DNA from 3 places in the Microbacterium sp. UMB0228 genome. Region 1 is predicted to be linked to each of the others. Evidence: predicted binding sites of a transcription regulator. Region 1 holds the regulator's gene; each other region holds the start of a gene.
The links. The regulator LexA, encoded in region 1, represses DNA repair genes until DNA is damaged. The targets are predictions, from matches to a motif close to TCGAACANNTGTTCGA.
Positions count from the first base shown of each region.

Region 1 (6,253 bases):
GTGCCGCACGACGTGGAGGACGAGACGGCGCTGGACGCGCGCCTGGTGTCCTGGCTCGCCTTCGCGGATCAGAAGGTGCAGCAGGTCGTGACCCTCGCCCGCGGCCTGTCCGAAGGGCGCACGGCGATCGGGGCCGAGCTGGACGCCGCGACCGCTGCGCTGCAGGACCGCCTGACCGCACCCGGCGTGCGCGACGGTGCGGTGCGTTCCCGTGCGCTGAGCGACGCCGACTTCGCCCGTGCCCCGTACCAGGAGCGGGAGGAGGCGCAGAACGCCCTCGGCCTGCCGGCGCTGCCCCTGACGACGATCGGCTCCTTCCCGCAGACCGGCGACATCCGTCGCGCCCGGGCCCAGTTCCTCCGCGGCGAGATCCCCGAGGACGACTACGAGGAGTTCCTGCGCCGTGAGGTCGCCGCGGTCGTCTCCCTGCAGGAGGACCTCGGTCTCGACGTCCTCGTGCACGGTGAGCCGGAGCGCAACGACATGGTGCAGTACTTCGCGGAGAACCTCGACGGCTTCGCGGTCACGCAGCACGGCTGGGTGCAGTCGTACGGCTCGCGAGCCACGCGCCCGTCGATCCTCTGGGGAGACGTCTCGCGTCCCGCGCCCATCACGGTCGCCTGGTCGGCGTACGCGCAGTCGCTCACGGCGAAGCACATGAAGGGGATGCTCACGGGCCCCGTCACGATCCTCGCGTGGTCCTTCGTCCGCGACGACCAGCCGCTGGGGGAGACGGCGAACCAGGTGGCGCTGGCGCTCCGCGACGAGATCGCCGACCTGGAGGCCGCGGGCATCCAGGTGATCCAGGTCGACGAGCCGGCGCTCCGGGAGCTGCTCCCGCTGAAGCAGGCCGACCAGCCGGCGTACCTCGACTGGTCCGTCGCCTCATTCCGTCTGGCCACGGGCGGCGCTGCGGCGGCGACCCAGGTGCACACCCACCTCTGTTACTCGGAGTTCGGCGTCGTGATCGACGCGATCCGTGCGCTCGACGCGGACGTCACGTCCATCGAGGCGGCCCGGAGCCGCATGGAGGTCGTCGCGGACATCGCCGAGGTGGGCTTCGACCACGGCATCGGCCCCGGCGTGTACGACATCCACTCGCCGCGCGTGCCCACCGTGGAGGAGGTCGAGTCCCTGCTGCGGCGCGCGGTGGAGGAGATCCCGCTCCGGCAGCTCTGGGTGAACCCGGACTGCGGTCTGAAGACCCGTGGATACGCCGAGACCACGGCGTCGCTGCGGAACATCGTCGAGGCCACGCGGCGCGTGCGCGAGGACGTGGTGGTCACCGCCTGACGCGGTCGTCCCCGGACACACGAAGGCCCTCCCGGTGCGCCCGGGAGGGCCTTCGTCCTCGTCTCACCGACGATGCGGTGACTCAGACGGCGCGCATGACCGCGACGACCTTGCCGAGCACGACCGCCTCGTCGCCCAGGATCGGCTCGAAGGCAGAGTTGCGGGGAAGCAGCCACGTGTGGCCGTCGCGACGACGGAGCACCTTGACGGTGGCCTCGCCGTCGAGCATGGCAGCCACGATCTCGCCGTTCTCCGCCGTGTTCTGCGAGCGCACGACGACCCAGTCGCCGTCGCAGATGGCGGCGTCGATCATCGACTCCCCGGAGACCTTGAGCATGAACAGGTCGCCCTTGCCGACGAGCTGCCGGGGGAGCGGGAAGATCTCCTCGACCTGCTGGTCGGCCGTGATCGGCACGCCCGCGGCGATCCGCCCCACCAGCGGGACCAGGGCGGCGTCGCCCACGGGGGTCGCCACGTCCGCCGGGTTCTCCGCGCCGGTGCCGGGCAGATCGATGAGGACCTCCATGGCGCGCGTCTTGCCCGGGTCGCGACGCAGGTAGCCGCTGAGCTCGAGCTGACCGAGCTGGTGGGTGACGCTGGACAGCGACTTGAGTCCGACGGCGTCGCCGATCTCGCGCATGCTCGGCGGATAGCCGTTCTGCGCGATCGAGGCCTGGATGACCTCGAGGATCGCCATCTGCTTCGGGCTGAGGCTCTTGCGACGGCGGGTGCGCGGCGCCTCGGACTCGAGGGCTGAGGTGTCGCTCATGGTGCTCCTTCACTGCGTGATCCGACGTGCCGCTTCGAATGTCGGTGGCCCGTGGTGGGGTGTCCTTATCGAAACCGTATCCGAGAAAAGCGCCGATCTGGAAGATCTGTTCGAGCGTGTCGGCCGATTCGCGGGGCGTGGTTTCGAAGACAGCTTGACAGACGTTCGAACTCGAAGATATCTTCGGAACGTAGCTTCGCATCCACGGCTCCCGGCCGAGGCGCGGATGCGAAAGCTACGCCAACCTCCCCGGGCTCCGGCACCGGGACAGTAAGGAGCAGACATGAGCAGCATCAGCCTCAGCACCGCGACCGCCCTCCCGGCATCGGCCCGTCCGGCCACCCGGCTGCGGATCACGGCACGCGGCCGTCGCACTCTGCTCGCGCTCGCGTCCGTCCCGCTCGCGGCGGGCATCGCCTTCGCCGCCCTCAGCGGAGGCAGCGCGACCGCCTCCGGCGCGGATGCGCCGGCCGTCTCCGTCGAGACCGTCACGGTCATGCCCGGCGACACCCTCTGGTCGATCGCGAGCAGCATCGCTCCCGAGGCCGACCCGCGGGATGTCATCGGTGAGATCACCCGCATGAATCTGCTGCGCGGCGGGGAGCTCCAGGTCGGCCAGGAGCTCGCACTGCCGGCGCGGTACACCGACTGACGCCGAGTCCTCCCGGCCGAATCGTCACGATGGCCTCGGCTCTCCCTGCTCCTCTTAAGATGGGAAGGGTGACCTTCTCCCTCAACGATCTCCCGCTCCGCGACGATCTGCGCGGACTCACCCCGTACGGAGCGCCGCAGGCCCCGCTGCCGGTGGCGCTGAACGTCAACGAGAACACGCATCCGGTTCCCGACGAGGTCGCGAGCGACATCCTCGATGACATCGCCGTGGCGATCCGAGACGTGAACCGGTACCCGGACCGCGAGTTCACGACACTGCGGGAGGCGTTCGCCGACTACCTGGGTCACGGCCTCACGCCGGAGCAGATCTGGGCGGGCAACGGGTCCAACGAGGTGCTGCAGCACATCTTCCAGGCGTTCGGCGGGCCGGGACGCACGGCCTTCGGATTCGCTCCCACGTACTCCATGTACCCGCTCATCGCGAAGGGGACGGGAGCGTCCTGGATCGCGGGCACCCGTCAGCCCGACTACACGGTCACCCCGGAGGAGGCGGCGCAGCAGGTGCGCGCGGCCGACCCCGACATCGTGATCCTCTGCTCGCCGAACAACCCGACCGGCACCCCGCTGGGGCTCGACGTGGTGGAGGCCGTCTACGAGGCGGCCCGCGGCGTCGTGATCGTCGACGAGGCCTACCAGGAGTTCGCGCCGCGGGATGCGGCGTCGGCCCTCACCCTGCTGGAAGGACGGCCGCGGCTCGCCGTCTCCCGAACGATGAGCAAGGCCTTCGCCTTCGCCGGCGCCCGCGTCGGCTACCTCGCTGCCGACCCGGCGTTGATCGACGCGCTCCGGCTCGTGCGACTGCCGTACCACCTGAGCGCTCTGACGCAGGCCGCCGCGGTCGCCGCCCTCCGCAACGCCGACGTCATGCTCGGCATGGTGCAGGAGATCGTGGAGCAGCGGGACCGCATCACGGCGACGCTCGAAGCCCTCGGGTACACCCCGCACCTCTCGTGGTCCAACTTCGTGCTGTTCGGCGGCGTCGCGGATCCGCAGGCGACGTGGCAGCAGCTGTACGACCGCGGCGTGCTCGTCCGCGACGTCGGCATCCCCGGCCACCTGCGCGTCAGCGCCGGCACGGAGGCGGAGACGACGGCGTTCCTGGACGCCCTGGCCTCGATAGGATCGGCATCATGACCATCCCCGCGCCCACCGCACGCACCGCGAGCCGCGTGCGCAGCACGTCGGAGTCCACCGTCGAGGTCGAGCTGAACCTCGACGGCACCGGTGCGAGCCGCATCGACACCTCGGTGCCGTTCTTCGACCACATGCTCACGGCGTTCGCGAAGCACTCGCTGACGGATCTCACCGTGCGGGCCTCTGGGGACACCCACATCGACGCGCACCACACCGTGGAGGACGTCTCGATCGTGCTCGGCCAGGCGATCCTGGCCGCCCTCGGAGACAAGTCCGGCATCTCCCGGTACGGCGACGCCCTCGTCCCCCTGGACGAGGCGCTCGCGCAGGCGGTCGTCGACATCTCTGGCCGTCCGTACCTCGTGCACGAGGGGGAGCCCGCGGGCTTCGAGCACCACCTGATCGGCGGGCACTTCACAGGGTCCCTCGTGCGGCACGTCTTCGAGGCCATCACCTTCAACGCCGCGCTGACCGTGCACGTGCGGGTGCTGAGCGGGCGCGACCCGCACCACATCGCCGAGGCCGAGTTCAAGGCGTTCGCGCGGGCGTTCCGGCAGGCGAAGGCCCTGGATCCTCTCGTCGACGGCATCCCGTCGACCAAGGGGGCGCTGTGAGCGCCGCGCCGCGGGTCGCCGTCTTCGACTACGAGTCCGGCAACGTCCACTCCGCGGTGAAGGCGCTCGTCGCCGCGGGAGCCGATGCCGTGCTGACCCGCGACCGCGCCGAGGCGCTGGAGGCCGACGGGTTCGTCGTGCCCGGTGTGGGCGCCTTCCAGGCCGTGCGGGATGCGCTGCACGCCCACGGCGGCGACGAGATCATCGGCCGTCGTCTCGCGGGGGGCCGACCGGTGCTCGGCATCTGCGTCGGCATGCAGGTGCTGTTCGAGCACGGCGTCGAGCGGGGGCACGACACCGCGGGCCTCGGCGAGTGGCCGGGTGCTGTGACGGAGCTCGACGCCCCGGTCCTGCCGCACATGGGCTGGAACACGGTCGAGCCGGGGGAGGACACCGTCCTGTTCCGCGGCATCGAGCAGGAGCGCTTCTACTTCGTGCACTCCTATGCCGCGCAGTCCTGGGAGCTCGACGTGATCCCGCCGTTCCCGCAGCCCGTGCTCACGTGGGCGACCTACGGCGGCCCCTTCCTCGCGGCCGTCGAGAACGGCCCGCTCTCGGCGACGCAGTTCCACCCGGAGAAGTCCGGGGACGCCGGCATCCAGCTGCTTCGGAACTGGGTGCAGAGCCTCTGACGCCCCGCTGCGTCGGCGCCCGGCGTCACGCGGTTTGTCCCGCGCCCCGCGGCGGACTACCCTCGTCTCTCGTGCCCGCTCGGGCCGCAGACCCACCCGAACCAAGGACCCCATGAACGACTTCGCGCAGTCCCCCTCGCTCACGCTCCTTCCCGCGGTCGATGTCGCCGGCGGCAAGGCGGTCCGTCTCACGCAGGGGGAGGCCGGGACCGAGACGAGCTACGGCGACCCGCTCGACGCGGCAGGGGAGTGGGTGTCGCAGGGGGCCTCCTGGATCCACCTCGTCGACCTCGACGCGGCGTTCGGACGCGGCAGCAACGCGCCGATCCTGCGCAAGGTCATCAAGCAGTTCAAGAACGTCAACGTCGAGCTCTCCGGCGGCATCCGGGACGACGCGAGCCTGGAGGCCGCTCTGGAGAGCGGCGCCGCCCGCATCAACCTCGGCACCGCCGCTCTGGAGAACCCCGAGTGGGCGGCCGACGTGATCAGCCGCTTCGGTGAGGCGATCGCCGTCGGCCTCGACGTCCGCGGCACGACCCTCGCGGCGCGCGGCTGGACGAAGGAGGGCGGCGACCTCTGGGAGGTGCTCGAGCGCCTCGAGGACGCCGGCTGCAGCCGTTACGTCGTTACCGACGTGACCAAGGACGGCACGCTGCGCGGCCCGAACCTGGAGCTCCTGCGCGAGGTGACCTCGCGCACGCCGAAGCCGGTCGTCGCGTCCGGCGGCATCTCGAACCTCGACGACATCGCCGCGCTGCGCGACCTCGTGCCCCTGGGCGTCGAGGGCGCCATCGTCGGGAAGGCTCTGTACGCGGGCGCCTTCACGCTCGCGGAGGCCCTGGATGTCGCCGGAGACTGATCCGCACGCCTGCGGTCCGGAGTCGCACAACCGGGCCGATTCCGCCGGCGTCCCCTGGGAGGGGCGCAGCTTCGAGTCGAATCCGCACGCGGCCGACGACGGCTCGGCGGACCCCGCTCTGCTCGCCGCGCTGCACCGCTTCCGTGCGGGCGAGGGGAGTCAGGCCGAGGTCGTCGACGCGTTCCGCTCCGCCCGGGTGCTCGTGCCCCTGATCGCGGAGAAGGGCGAGGAGGGCGTGGCGCCCAGCGGTCTCGCGGTGGACAAGACGCAGGAGCTCTCG
Region 1 is NZ_PNFU01000003.1:592,880-599,132, forward strand. It holds gene metE (5-methyltetrahydropteroyltriglutamate--homocysteine S-methyltransferase) at 1-1,293, shown strand, start outside; gene lexA (transcriptional repressor LexA) at 1,376-2,062, opposite strand; gene CJ226_RS10335 (LysM peptidoglycan-binding domain-containing protein) at 2,346-2,714, shown strand; gene CJ226_RS10340 (histidinol-phosphate transaminase) at 2,774-3,868, shown strand; gene hisB (imidazoleglycerol-phosphate dehydratase HisB) at 3,865-4,482, shown strand; gene hisH (imidazole glycerol phosphate synthase subunit HisH) at 4,479-5,114, shown strand; gene priA (bifunctional 1-(5-phosphoribosyl)-5-((5-phosphoribosylamino)methylideneamino)imidazole-4-carboxamide isomerase/phosphoribosylanthranilate isomerase PriA) at 5,227-5,973, shown strand; gene CJ226_RS10360 (SseB family protein) at 5,957-6,253, shown strand, end outside.

Region 2 (6,253 bases), on a different contig from region 1:
GCGCTTGGTGGGAAGCGTCGACGGGAAGACCTCGAGGGACTCGAGGATCTCGAGCTCGGCGTCACCGTTGTGGCGCGCGCGCTCCAGGAGACCGGGCAAGGACCCCATGTTGTGCGTGCCGAAGACCACGTCGACCCAGGGGGCCTTGTCGAGCACGGCCTGCTTGTCCATCTGCGCCAGGCAGCCGCCGACGGCGATCTGCATCCCGGCCTTGCGGCGCTTGACGGCGGCCAGGTGCCCGAGCGTCCCGTAGAGCTTCCCGGCGGCGTTGTCCCGGACGGCGCAGGTGTTGATGATCACCACGTCGGCCTCGGCTCCGGCCTCAGCGCGGATGTAGCCGGCGCTCTCCAGGGACCCGGACAGACGCTCGGAGTCGTGGACGTTCATCTGGCAGCCGAAGGTGCGCACTTCGTAGGATCGCTGGCGCCCGTCGTCGTCGACGGCCGCCGACGATGCGCTGATGATCGTCGGTTCACTGCGGGGGATAGTCATGATGCTCCCATTGTACGAGCGTCACCGAGAGCCGATCGTGTTCGAACCGTCAGTCGGAATCCACGAACCGGACGCCGGAGACGCCCCCGCCGAACGAGGCTTCCCGCAGCGCCGTCTTCGCCGCGTTCATGGCGACCGATCCCCCGTACCCGCGGCGCGACAGCTGCCCGACCAACCGGCGGAGCGCCGCGTCGGGGTCGAGGCGTCCCATCGAACGCGCTTTGGTCCGGGCGAACTCCAGTGCCCGCTCCGCATCGTCGTCCGGCAGCTCATCGAGCGCGGCGTCGATGACCTCACGAGGAATGCCCCGCTGCGCGAGCGCTCGAGACAGCGCGACCCGCCCCTGGCCCTTGCGTTCGACGCCGGACGTGACGAGGAGTTCCGCGAGCATGGCGTCGTCGAGGTATCCGCGACGCACGAAGTCGTCGATCACGTCTTCGACGGCGTCCGTCGCAAGCCCGTGCCCTTTCAACACCAGCCAGGCCTCGGAGACGGACAGCGACCGCGTGCGGAGCTTCCGCACCAACGACTCCTCCGCCGTCGTTCGAATCTCCGCCGCCGAGGGGCCGCTCTCTGCGTCCGCCCCCTCTTCCGCCGAGCGGGACACGCCGCCGACGGCGCGCAACGTGGTGGTCTTCCCGCCCCGGGAAGCGGCTCGCGCCGAGGCACCCCGGGCCGGGTGCCGCGCGCTGGGAGAACCGTCGTCGACCGACGGGGCCCCTGCCGACGCGGGCTCGTGCCACGTCGACCGCCAGAGTCCCGCCGCGTCTGCGGGCGGCCCCGACCGCGCAGGCGGTGCGGACGACGACTCGTCTGCACCGCCACCGGCCGGATGCTCCGCACGCGTGGGTCCGCCGAAGAGAGGGATGATGGGGGCGATCCGCTCGGAATCGCCCCCACGCTGGTCACTCATCAGGCCGGGCGACGCTCGGCCAGCTCATCAGCACCCGGAGCCGCGGCCGGGCCGCCGATACCGAGCTTCTGCTTGATCTGACTCTCGATCGCCAGGGCGATGTCGGCGTTGTTGAGCAGGAACGTGCGCGCGTTCTCCTTGCCCTGGCCCAGCTGATCGCCGTCGTAGGTATACCACGATCCCGACTTCTTGACGATGCCGTGCTCGACGCCGAAGTCGATCAGGCTGCCCTCGCGGGAGATGCCGACGCCGTAGAGGATGTCGAACTCCGCCTGCTTGAAGGGCGGGGCCATCTTGTTCTTGACGATCTTGACGCGGGTGCGGTTACCCACGGCGTCCGTGCCGTCCTTGAGCGTCTCGATGCGGCGGATGTCCATACGCACGGAGGCGTAGAACTTCAGCGCCTTACCACCGGCAGTGGTCTCCGGGGAGCCGAAGAACACGCCGATCTTCTCGCGCAGCTGGTTGATAAAGATCATCGTCGTGTTCGTCTGGTTCAGACCACCGGTGAGCTTCCGCAGCGCCTGCGACATGAGGCGGGCCTGGAGACCCACGTGGGAGTCTCCCATCTCGCCCTCGATCTCCGCACGCGGCACCAGGGCCGCCACCGAGTCGACGACGATGAGGTCGATGGCACCGGAGCGCACGAGCATGTCGGCGATCTCGAGAGCCTGCTCACCCGTGTCGGGCTGCGAGACGAGAAGGGCGTCGATGTCGACGCCGAGCTTTGCGGCGTAGTCGGGGTCGAGCGCGTGCTCCGCGTCGATGAATGCCGCGATACCGCCGGCCCGCTGGGCGTTGGCGATGGCGTGCAGCGTCAGCGTCGTCTTACCCGAGGACTCCGGGCCGTAGATCTCGACGATGCGGCCACGCGGCAGACCTCCCACGCCGAGGGCGACGTCGAGGGCGATGGAGCCGGTGGGGATGACGGCCACAGGGGCACGCTCATCGCTGCCCAGCCGCATGACCGAGCCCTTTCCGAACTGGCGGTCGATCTGGGCGAGGGCGGTCTCGAGGGACTTCTCGCGGTCGGCGGGTGATGGCATGGTGTGCTCCTTCTGCGCGTGTGCTGCCGCCTGTAGGCTGTCGCGGCTCTTCCGGCGGAAGGAACTCTCCGACAAGGCGTATGGCTTTTCAGCCTGGACCTCACGGTACGACGGGCCTCCGACATTGCGTCGAGGAGCCGCGGATCGTGGGGACCAGAACCGTCTGACCACTTGTGCAGAAGACTACGCCTGGTTCGAACAGATTTTCGACAACACGCCGGTTCGGCGTGTCGGACTTCCGCACACCCGGGAAGCCGCCGTCACCGGCCGCGCGGCTCCAGACGCCCCACGCCGTGGCGACGGGATTCGGGGACATCCATGTCGGCGCAGAGCGCGAGCCAGATGTCGCGCGGAGGTACCCCGGCTTCGAGAGCCTCGAGCGCCGTGCGTCCCCCCATGCCGGAGAGCACGAGGTCATTCACCAGCGAAGAGGCTCGGGCGTGGAACTCGGCGTCGACGGCGCGCAGGAACTCACTGCGTCGCATAAGGGTGATCTCCGAGTGTCAGCGGAGCGAGAGCTCGGGCTCCACGGACGCGACCAGGTCGTCCGGAACGACGTCCGGGAAGACCTGGATGCCTTCGAGCACCGAGATGCGGTCCCCGACCTCGCGCATGATGGTGGAGATGGGGACGTCGAGCGCCTCTGCCACCGAGGCGAGGATCTCGCTCGAGGCCTCCTTCTGTCCGCGCTCGACCTCACTGAGGTAACCGAGAGCGACGGATGCCTTGCTCGCGACCTGCCGGAGCGTCCGCCCCTTCTGCAGACGGAAGTCCCTCAGCACGTCGCCGATCTCCTGTCGTACAAGAATCATCGGAACCTCCTCCGCAGTTCGTGAATCGAGGTCTCCCTCGAAGAGACGGCCAGTCTAGTCCTCCTGGCTTGCACAGAATCTACCCTTGCACTCTGTGGTTTGAATGTGAGCACATCCGTATCAACATGACGCGGGGGGCCGCTATTCCCGCAGCGCAGCTGCCAGCACATCGAGGACCGCCGCGACCGTCTGCGCTCGCACCGCGTCGCGATCCCCCTCGAAGCGGAACGGCCGGGTCAGACTCACCGTCGGGGTGACCACGCCGATGTGGACGGTCCCCACGGGCTGCCCATCCGGGGACTCCGGGCCCGCGATCCCCGTGGTGGACACCCCGACATCGGCGGGGAGACCGTCCACCGCGACGGCCTCGCGCACTCCGGCAGCCATGTGCCGCGCGACCTCCGGGTGCACCGGCCCGTACCGTTCCAGCAGGTCCGTGTCGACGCCGAGCAGCGTGTGCTTGACGCGGGTGGCGTAGGCGACGACGCCGCCGAGGAGCACCGCGGAGGCGCCGGGAACCGCGACGAGCGCCGCGCACACCGCACCGCCGGTGAGCGACTCCGCGACACCGAGGGTCCAGCCTCGCTCCCGCAGAGCGTCCAGAGCCTCGGCCGGCGTCGTGCCGCTCATCGGCTCTGACGCGCGCCGCGCACCTGCGCGACGATGTAGTCGATCCCGCTGACGACGGTGAGCACGAGCACGATGACCATGAGGACGGTCGTCACGACAGTCCACGGGCCGAGTCCGATGAACACGTGCAGCGGCAGGAGAGCCCAGCCGAGGGCGACGCCCTGGAAGGCCGTCTTGATCTTGCCCATCCAGGCGGCCGCGACCACATGCTCGCTTGCGACGACCAGCCGATGGATGGTGATCCCCCACTCGCGGACGAGGATGATCACCACGATCCACCAGGAGACCTCGCCCAGGATCGCCAACCCGACGAATCCGGCGCCGGTGAGGAGCTTGTCCGCGATCGGATCCCACAGCTTGCCGAAGTCGCTGACGATGTCGTAGCGACGTGCGAGGTAGCCGTCGACCCAGTCGGTCGAGATGGCGACGATGAAGAGGACGGCGGCGATCCAGCGCACGGTGAGATCGGCGAGGCCGTACGTCCCGCCGACGAGCAGGAGGACGAAGAACACCACGGCGAGCGGGATGCGCGCCACCGTGATGGCGTTGGGGAGCTGCCGAGGGATCGCCATCAGTCGCGTCCCGTCAGGCCCCAGGCGTCTTCGTCGCCCTCCGCTTCGACGACCGGCAGGCCGTCGTACTGCGCCTCCAACGGGTCCCGCTCGGCCGGCGGCACCGCTGCGGCGGCGGGCGCAGCCGGAGCCGCCGGAGCCGACGGAACGTCTTCGCCGCGGAGCTTCGCCATGACCTGCGGCAACTGCTCGGGGGTCGCGAGCACATCGCGCGCCTTCGAGCCCTCCGAGGGGCCGACGACCTCGCGCGACTCGAGGAGATCCATGAGGCGTCCGGCCTTGGCGAAGCCGACCCGCAGCTTGCGCTGCAGCATCGACGTCGATCCGAACTGCGAGGAGACGATGAGCTCGGCCGCCGCGAGCAGGAGCTCGAGGTCGTCGCCGATGTCCTCGTCGACCTCCTTCTTCTTCGCCGGCTCCATCGCCTCCTGGACGTCGGCACGGTACTCGGGACGCGCCTGACGCGTGACGTGCTTGACGACCGCGTCGATCTCCTTCTCGTCGACCCACGCACCCTGCAGCCGGAACGGCTTCGACGAGCCCATGGGCGAGAAGAGCGCATCACCCTGGCCGATGAGCTTGTCGGCGCCGGGGCTGTCGAGGATCACGCGGCTGTCGGTGACGCTCGTGACCGCGAACGCGAGACGGGACGGCACGTTCGCCTTGATGAGGCCGGTGACGACGTCGACGCTCGGGCGCTGCGTGGCGAGCACCAGGTGGATGCCGGAGGCGCGGGCGAGCTGCGTGATGCGGACGATCGAGTCCTCGACGTCGCGCGGGGCGACCATCATGAGGTCCGCGAGCTCGTCGACCACGACGAGGAGGTACGGGTACGGCTTGAGCACCCGTTCGCTGCCCGGGGGCACCTCCACCTCGCCCGCGCGCACGGCGCGGTTGAAGTCGTCGATGTGGCGGAAGCCGAACGACGCGAGGTCGTCGTACCGCATGTCCATCTCCTTCACGACCCACTGCAGCGCCTCGGCGGCCTTCTTCGGGTTCGTGATGATGGGGGTGATCAGGTGCGGGACACCGGCGTAGCTCGTCAGCTCCACACGCTTCGGGTCGATGAGGACCATGCGCACGTCGGACGGGCGCGCCCGCATGAGCAGGCTCGTGATCATCGAGTTCACGAAGCTGGACTTACCGGAGCCAGTGGAACCGGCGACCAGGAGGTGCGGCATCTTCGCGAGGTTGGCGACGACGAAGTTGCCACCCACGTCCTTGCCGACACCGATCGTGAGCGGGTGCGTGCTCTTCTGCGCAGCCGCCGACCGCAGCACGTCGCCGAGGGCGACCGTCTCGCGGTCGGTGTTCGGGATCTCGATGCCGATCGCGCTCTTGCCGGGGATCGGCGAGAGGATGCGAACGTCGTTGGAGGCGACCGCGTAGGCGAAGTTGTTGCTGAGCTGCAGGATCTTCTCGACCTTGACGCCGTGGCCGACCTCGACCTCATACTGCGTGACCGTCGGACCACGGGAGAAGCCGGTGACCTTGGCGTCGACCTTGAACTGGTCGAGGACGCTGGTGATCTGCTCGACGATGCGGTCGTTCGCCTCCGAGCGAGCCACCGAGGGCGGTCCCTCGGACAGCACGCCCGGCGACGGGAGGATGTAGGGGGCCACAGGGGCCTGCGGGCCGCGGTCGCCGGGGCCCTCCGTGCCGAAGCCGTCCAGTCCGGGCAGCTCCGGCATCTCGCCGGTGTCCGACTCGTCGTCCAGCAGCGCGGTCGTCTGCTGCTCCGCGAGCGCGTCGGTCACGGAGCGCACGTCGCTGAGCACCTCGGTCGCC
Region 2 is NZ_PNFU01000009.1:79,670-85,922, forward strand. It holds gene miaB (tRNA (N6-isopentenyl adenosine(37)-C2)-methylthiotransferase MiaB) at 1-492, opposite strand, end outside; gene CJ226_RS18525 (regulatory protein RecX) at 542-1,015, opposite strand; gene recA (recombinase RecA) at 1,405-2,451, opposite strand; gene CJ226_RS16645 (DUF3046 domain-containing protein) at 2,712-2,936, opposite strand; gene CJ226_RS16650 (helix-turn-helix domain-containing protein) at 2,955-3,263, opposite strand; gene CJ226_RS16655 (CinA family protein) at 3,405-3,893, opposite strand; gene pgsA (CDP-diacylglycerol--glycerol-3-phosphate 3-phosphatidyltransferase) at 3,890-4,465, opposite strand; gene CJ226_RS16665 (DNA translocase FtsK) at 4,465-6,253, opposite strand, start outside.
Region 2: a site for LexA is predicted at 2,646-2,661, ahead of recA (recombinase RecA). Genes of this name have one in related genera too.

Region 3 (6,253 bases), on a different contig from region 1:
TTCGGACCCGGCGTGGACGCGGGGCTGTCGTTCCCGCAGCGCATCCGGGCCGCTCTGCTGCGCGCCGATCGCCGCGACGATCTGCTCGCCTTCGCCGCGTTCGAGGCCGAGACGACCTGTACCGCCGCCGTGACCGCGGCGCGCTGGTCGCGGGGAGGGCTCCAGCTGACCGTGCGCGTCCGCGTGCGTCGGAACGGCGAAGAGGCGTTCGTGTTCGAGACGGTCGGCTCGGCGGATCATCTGCTGTCCCTGCCGCTGTCGGCGACCGAGGACCTCCCGCCAGGACTGCTGAACGCCCGCAAGGAACGCCGCGCCGACCGCGTCGACATCATCGCGCAGGACACGCCGGCGCCGGGGCAGCCCGCGGAGTCCACCGCGGGTTCGGAGCGCAAGGTCGGCGGGCGCCGCCCGAAGCGCCTCGACGCGGTGCCCATCGCCGTGGACCCCATGAAGGTGTTCCGCGAGGACGGTGGGCGCGACGCCGATCTGTCGGTCGCGGTCCGCCTGGCCGGCTGGGTGTTCACGGCGCCGCTGACGGCCGCCCCGGACGTGGTCGCACACCTCGGCCGCTCGCCCCTTCTCGCGGGCCGGCGGGTCGAACTCGTGCGGAACGACGACGGCAGCCTGCGCCTGCACCGGCAATGGCCCGGAGGCGCCTGGCGTGACGCCCTGGCACGCACCGCGCGACGCGTGCGCTCCCGCCTCCGCCGCTGATGCCGTCGATTGCCATATCGAACGATTAACGATAGGTTCTCGTTGTTCTTCGATAGCTCTCGGAGGTGTCCCCATGACGAAGGCGACGATCACAGCACTGCGTATCCTTCTCACTGTCGCCCTCGCCGGGTCGGTGGCGGTGCAAGCGCTGATCCTGCCTCTGCTGTGGCTCGACCTCGCTGACGAGCAGCTCTGGGGACGGATCACCGTCGTGGTGCTGCTCGGGGCCGGCATCGTCACACTGCAGGTGGTGGGCGTGTGCGTCTGGCTCCTCCTCACGAGCGTCCGGCGCGGAGCGATCTTCAGGGCATCCTCGTTCGGACCCATCAATGTCATCATCGGGGCGATCCTCGCGGCTGCCGTGCTCACCTGGGCTCTGGCTGCGGTCTTCGCCGCCGGCACCGTCGCTCCCGGGGTGGTCGCTCTGGTCGGCGGCGCGGGCGTGGTCATCGCGGGGGCGGCGCTGCTCGTCGTGGTGATGAAGACCCTGCTCCGCCAGGCGATCGAGCGCGACGCCGAGGCACGAGCATTGCAGACCGAACTCGATGATGAGGTGATCTGATGGCTGTCGTCGTCGACATCGATGTGATGATGGCCCGCCGCAAGATCGGCGTCGGCGAGCTGGCCGAACGCATCGGCATCACCCCGACCAACCTCGCAGTGCTCAAGAACGGGCGCGCGAAGGCCGTGCGCTTCACGACGCTCGACGCCCTGTGCGCGGCGCTGGACTGCCAGCCCGGTGACCTCCTGCGCTGGGTACCGGACGAAGGCTGACCACACCCCGTCAGGCCGCGACATCGAAGCGCGCCCGTCCGCCCAGCCGCGGTATCTGCCGCGGGTCGACCCACGCCGGCGGGAGGAACCAGGGCCGACCGGCCACGCCGGAACCCTCGATAACGATCTCCCAGCCGTTGTCATGGATGCGGTGGTGACAGGTCTCGCAGAGCAGGATCCCGTTCGAGAGATCGGTCGGACCTCCGTCCCGCTGCCACCAGCGGAGGTGATGAGCCTTCGTCATCCCCGGCGGAAGCCCGCACATCGCGCACCCGCCGTCCCGCTCGGCGAGGGCCAGGCGTTGGGCTCGGGTGAAGAGGCGCTTCTCGCGACCCCAGTCCAGGACCTCGCTCGCCCCGCCGAGGACGCAGGGGATGACGCCCCCACTGGCCGCCATCCGCCGCACGGCACCGATGTCGATCACCTGGTCGAGCCCGTCGATCGTCGCCGACCCGGTTCCTGCCTGCAGGTCGTCCAGCGATACCCGGACGATCACCGTCGCGCCGGCGAGCGGGAGCCGATCTCCCTCACACCCGAGCACGTGCGCGCAGAAGAGGGACAGCGCGTCGGCCTGGATCATCGCGACGGAGCGCCGGTCTGCGTCAGCCGCCGCGCCATCGGGAGTGTCGAGGCGGGCGGCGAACACGGCGGACACATGTCCCCGGATCGCGGTGACGACCGGCGCCGCGGTCTCGGCATCGAGCTGCGCGTGCAGGTGCACCATGCCGTCACGTTCGAAGATGCGCAGTCCACGCCGAGCGCGCTGCTCCTCCGCCCGCGGCGCGACGCCGTCGGGGTCGAGCCACGCTTCGGCGCGGAGGACGAGCTTGCGCACGGCATCGAGCTCGAGCCCTTCGGCTGCGCCTGTCAGCACACGCTCCGCCTCGGCGATGCGCTCCACCCCGGCGGCCACGCGACAGCGATCCAGCAGGGCGACGAGGAGACCAGCCGCCGGCGCTCCGAGGGCACCCGACGCGAGCGCTTCCCGGAGGAGCGGGTACCGCGCGGGCAGCGGCGCACCGAGCAGATCGCTCCGCGGTGACGTCGCCTCTCCCACCTTCACCAGGCGCTGCGCCTCCCCCGTCGAGATGCCCGTCACGGCGGCGATGAGCTTCGCCACCGTGCGGTACCCGCGTTGCTTCGCCAGGCTGTCGGCCCCGAGCTCGGCGCGCGACTCCCGGGCGATGCCAGCCGCCACGTCGATGTGCAGTGCATCGAGTCGGCGCCGCAGGAGTCCGATCGCGTCGGCGACGTCGACGAGCTGCGCGCGGGAGAGCTCCGGCGCATCCCCCGCGGCGCCCCACGCCTCGTCGAGGCGATCCATCGCCTCGCGCAACCCGGACATTTTCGACATGCTTCATTTTATCTCCGAAGCGCCCGACTTTCGAAGCTTTGTTCGAATGAATCCCGGCATTCCACCCCGGGCAACAGGGCGCCTCGCCCCAGGTCCGGCGCGATCCCACCCGTTCACCTCATCGCATCCTCGCGTTCATGCCGCATGCTTACCTTGAGTGCGGACGCGCGACCGCGCTCACGAAACCAGACAATCTTTGTGCCTTCACCACAAGAACCGGTAGTGTCGCATCGACACACCTCGAAGGCGAGAAAGGGACGAACATGGCCGACAGGCAGCAGAGGCGCTGGGCGCTCATCGGATTGACGGCCGCGGCGGCGATCGCGCTCACCGGATGCACGGCGGGCGGCGACGCAGACGCGGACGGCGGCGGCAGCGACAGCGGCTCCGGCGACACCCTCATCGTCTACACGAACTCGAACAGCGACGGCCGTGGTGAGTGGATCACCGAGAAGGCGGCGGACGCGGGCATCGACATCGAGATCGTGGGCCTCGGCGGCGCCGACCTGACGAACCGCATCATCGCGGAGAAGAACAACCCCGTCGGCGACGTGGTCTTCGGCCTGAACAACATGTTCTTCGAGCAGCTCAAGACCGAAGAGGCCATCACGGCCTACGAGCCGGCCTGGAGCGGCGAGGTGCCCGCGGACGCCGGTGACCCGAAGGACGGCGCGTTCTGGCCGCTCGTGGAGCAGGCGATCGTCACGGTCTACGACGAGAACCGCATCAGCGACGCGCCCACCGACCCCGACGACCTGTACACCGACGAGGAGTACGCCGGCCGCTACGAGGTCAACCCCGCGCTCGGCCAGGCGACCCCGCAGCTCGTGCTCGCCAGCATGCTCACCCGTCACCTCGACGAGGACGGCGACCTCGGCGTGAGCGACGAGGGCTGGGACCTGGTGAAGTCGTACTACGCCAACGGCTCCCCCGCCGTGGAGGGCACCGACCTCTACGCCCGCATCACCCGCGACGAGGTGGACTACGGCGTGCTGCCGTCGAGCGGCATCTCCGCCCGCGACGAGGAGTACGGCACCAGCACCGGCATGATCGTGCCCGAGTACGGCGTCCCCTACGTGACCGAGCAGATCGCGCAGATCAACGGCACGGACAACGAGGAGAAGGCGCAGGAGTTCATCGACTGGTTCGGCAGCGCCGAGGTGCAGGGCGAGTTCGCTGCGGAGTTCAACGCCATGCCGGTGAACGAGGGCGCGGTCGAGAAGGCCAACCCCGAGGTCGTCGAGCTCATGGGCACGCTCGACCGTCAGGACATCGACTTCGGCTTCGTGAGCGAGAACCTCGGCGCCTGGGTCGAGAAGGTCACGCTCGAGTACATCGGCTGACCCGCGCAGTCCCGCACCGGCAGAGAGAGAAGACGATGATCCGTTTCGACGACGTCGAGGTCGTGTTCGGCGACCACCGTGCGGTCTCGCACCTCGATCTGGAGATCCAGGAGGGTGAGTTCTTCACCCTCCTGGGTCCGTCCGGATGCGGCAAGACCACCGCCCTGCGCACGCTCGCGGGGTTCATCGAGCCCACTGGAGGCCGCATCCACATCGCCGGCCGCGACGTGACCCGCGTGCCGAGCGAGAAGCGCGGCGTGGGCATGGTGTTCCAGAACTACGCCCTGTTCCCGAGCATGAACGTGCGGGAGAACATCGCGTTCGGCCTCTCGGTGCAGAAGGTGTCGAAGGCCGAGCAGCGGCGGCGCGTGGACGAGGTCGCCGACCGCACCGGGCTCGCCGCATCGCAGCTGGAGAAGAACGTGGCCGAGCTGTCCGGCGGGCAGCAGCAGCGCGTCGCCATCGCCCGGGCGCTCGCGCTCACCCCCAGCATCCTGCTGCTCGACGAGCCGCTGTCGAACCTCGACGCCAAGCTCCGCGTGCAACTGCGCGAGCAGCTCAAGGAGCTGCAGCACGAGGTCGGCGTGACCACCGTGTACGTCACCCACGACCAGGAGGAGGCGCTCACCCTCAGCGACCGGATCGCCGTGCTCGACGCCGGGACGCTGCAGCAGGTGGGCACCCCGGAGGAGATCTACGACCGCAGCGCGACGCCCTTCGTCTGCCGGTTCATCGGCGAGAACAACCGACTCAGCCCCGCACAGCTCGTCGCGATCGGCGCGGGCCTCGACGCCACGGCCGAGAGCTACGTGCGGCCGGAGAAGCTGCACCTCGCGTCGCCGTCCGCGGCCACCGCCGGCAGCACGGCGTCGCTCGACGGCACCGTCGCGGAGCGCACGTACCACGGCAGCCACAGCGTCTACACGGTGTCGGCGGCCGACGGGACGCTCCGGGTGAGCGTGCCGGCCGCGGCGAGCGCGCACCGCTGGGACGTCGGCGACGCCGTGCGCATCGACGTCGACCCGCGGTGGATCCTGCAGTACCCGGCGGCGTGACATGAGCGCTCCGCAGAACGACTCCCGCCCGGTGCCGCCGCCGTCCGCGGCCATGACCGACGCGCCCGGCGCCCTGACGACCGAGGCCGCCGAGGCGGGCACCGCGACGAAGCCCCGCCTGCGCCGCGGCCGCCCCGGCAGCGTGCGCGCGATGCTCCGCTCGCCGCTCGCCTGGGTGACCGGCATCGTCGTGATCTGGTTCGCCGCGGCCTTCCTCGTGCTGCCGAACGCCGAGCTGCTCGCCGCGACCTTCTTCCCGGACGGCCAGTTCAGCATCCGCGCCGTCGAGAAGCTCCTCGGCAGCGAGCGCGCGCTGAAGACGCTCGGCAACAGCTTCCTCCTCGCGATCACGCTGTCCGTCACGGTCAACGTCGTCGGGGTGTTCATCGTGCTGGTGACGCAGTACTTCCAGGTGCGCGGCGCCAAGCTCCTCTGGCTCGGCTACGCCACGACCCTGATCTACGGCGGCATCGTGCTCGCCGCCGGCTACAACTTCATCTACGGCAAGTTCGGCTTCATCACGAACCTGATGGTGAACATCTGGCCGGACATGAACCGGGACTGGTTCTCCGGTTACTTCGCGGTCGTGTTCGTGATGACGTTCGCGACGACGACGAACCACATGCTGTTCCTGTCCTCGTCGCTCGGCAAGGTGGACTACGCGTCGATCGAGGCGGCGAAGCTCATGGGCGCCTCGACCTGGACGATCCTGCGCCGCATCGTGCTGCCGGTCATGAAGCCGATGCTCTTCGCCGTCACGGTGCTGACGTTCCTCATCGGTCTCGGGGCCCTGACCGCGCCGCTCGTGCTCGGCGGCCCGGACTTCCAGACCGTCGCCCCCCTCATCATCGACCTGTCGCGCAGCCCGATCACGCGTGACATCGCGGCGCTGCTGGCGATCGTGCTCGGTGTCGCGACCATCATCCTGCTCGCGATCATGAACCGCGCCGAGAAGTCGGGGGTGTACTTCTCGGTGGCGAAGGTGGCGACGCCGATCCAGAAGCAGCGGATCC
Region 3 is NZ_PNFU01000002.1:328,096-334,348, reverse strand. It holds gene CJ226_RS05745 (glycosyltransferase family A protein) at 1-714, shown strand, start outside; gene CJ226_RS05740 (DUF2975 domain-containing protein) at 788-1,276, shown strand; gene CJ226_RS05735 (helix-turn-helix transcriptional regulator) at 1,276-1,488, shown strand; gene CJ226_RS05730 (HNH endonuclease signature motif containing protein) at 1,499-2,833, opposite strand; gene CJ226_RS05725 (extracellular solute-binding protein) at 3,106-4,185, shown strand; gene CJ226_RS05720 (ABC transporter ATP-binding protein) at 4,221-5,240, shown strand; gene CJ226_RS05715 (iron ABC transporter permease) at 5,242-6,253, shown strand, end outside.
Region 3: a site for LexA is predicted at 2,873-2,888, ahead of CJ226_RS05730 (HNH endonuclease signature motif containing protein). Genes of this name have one in related genera too.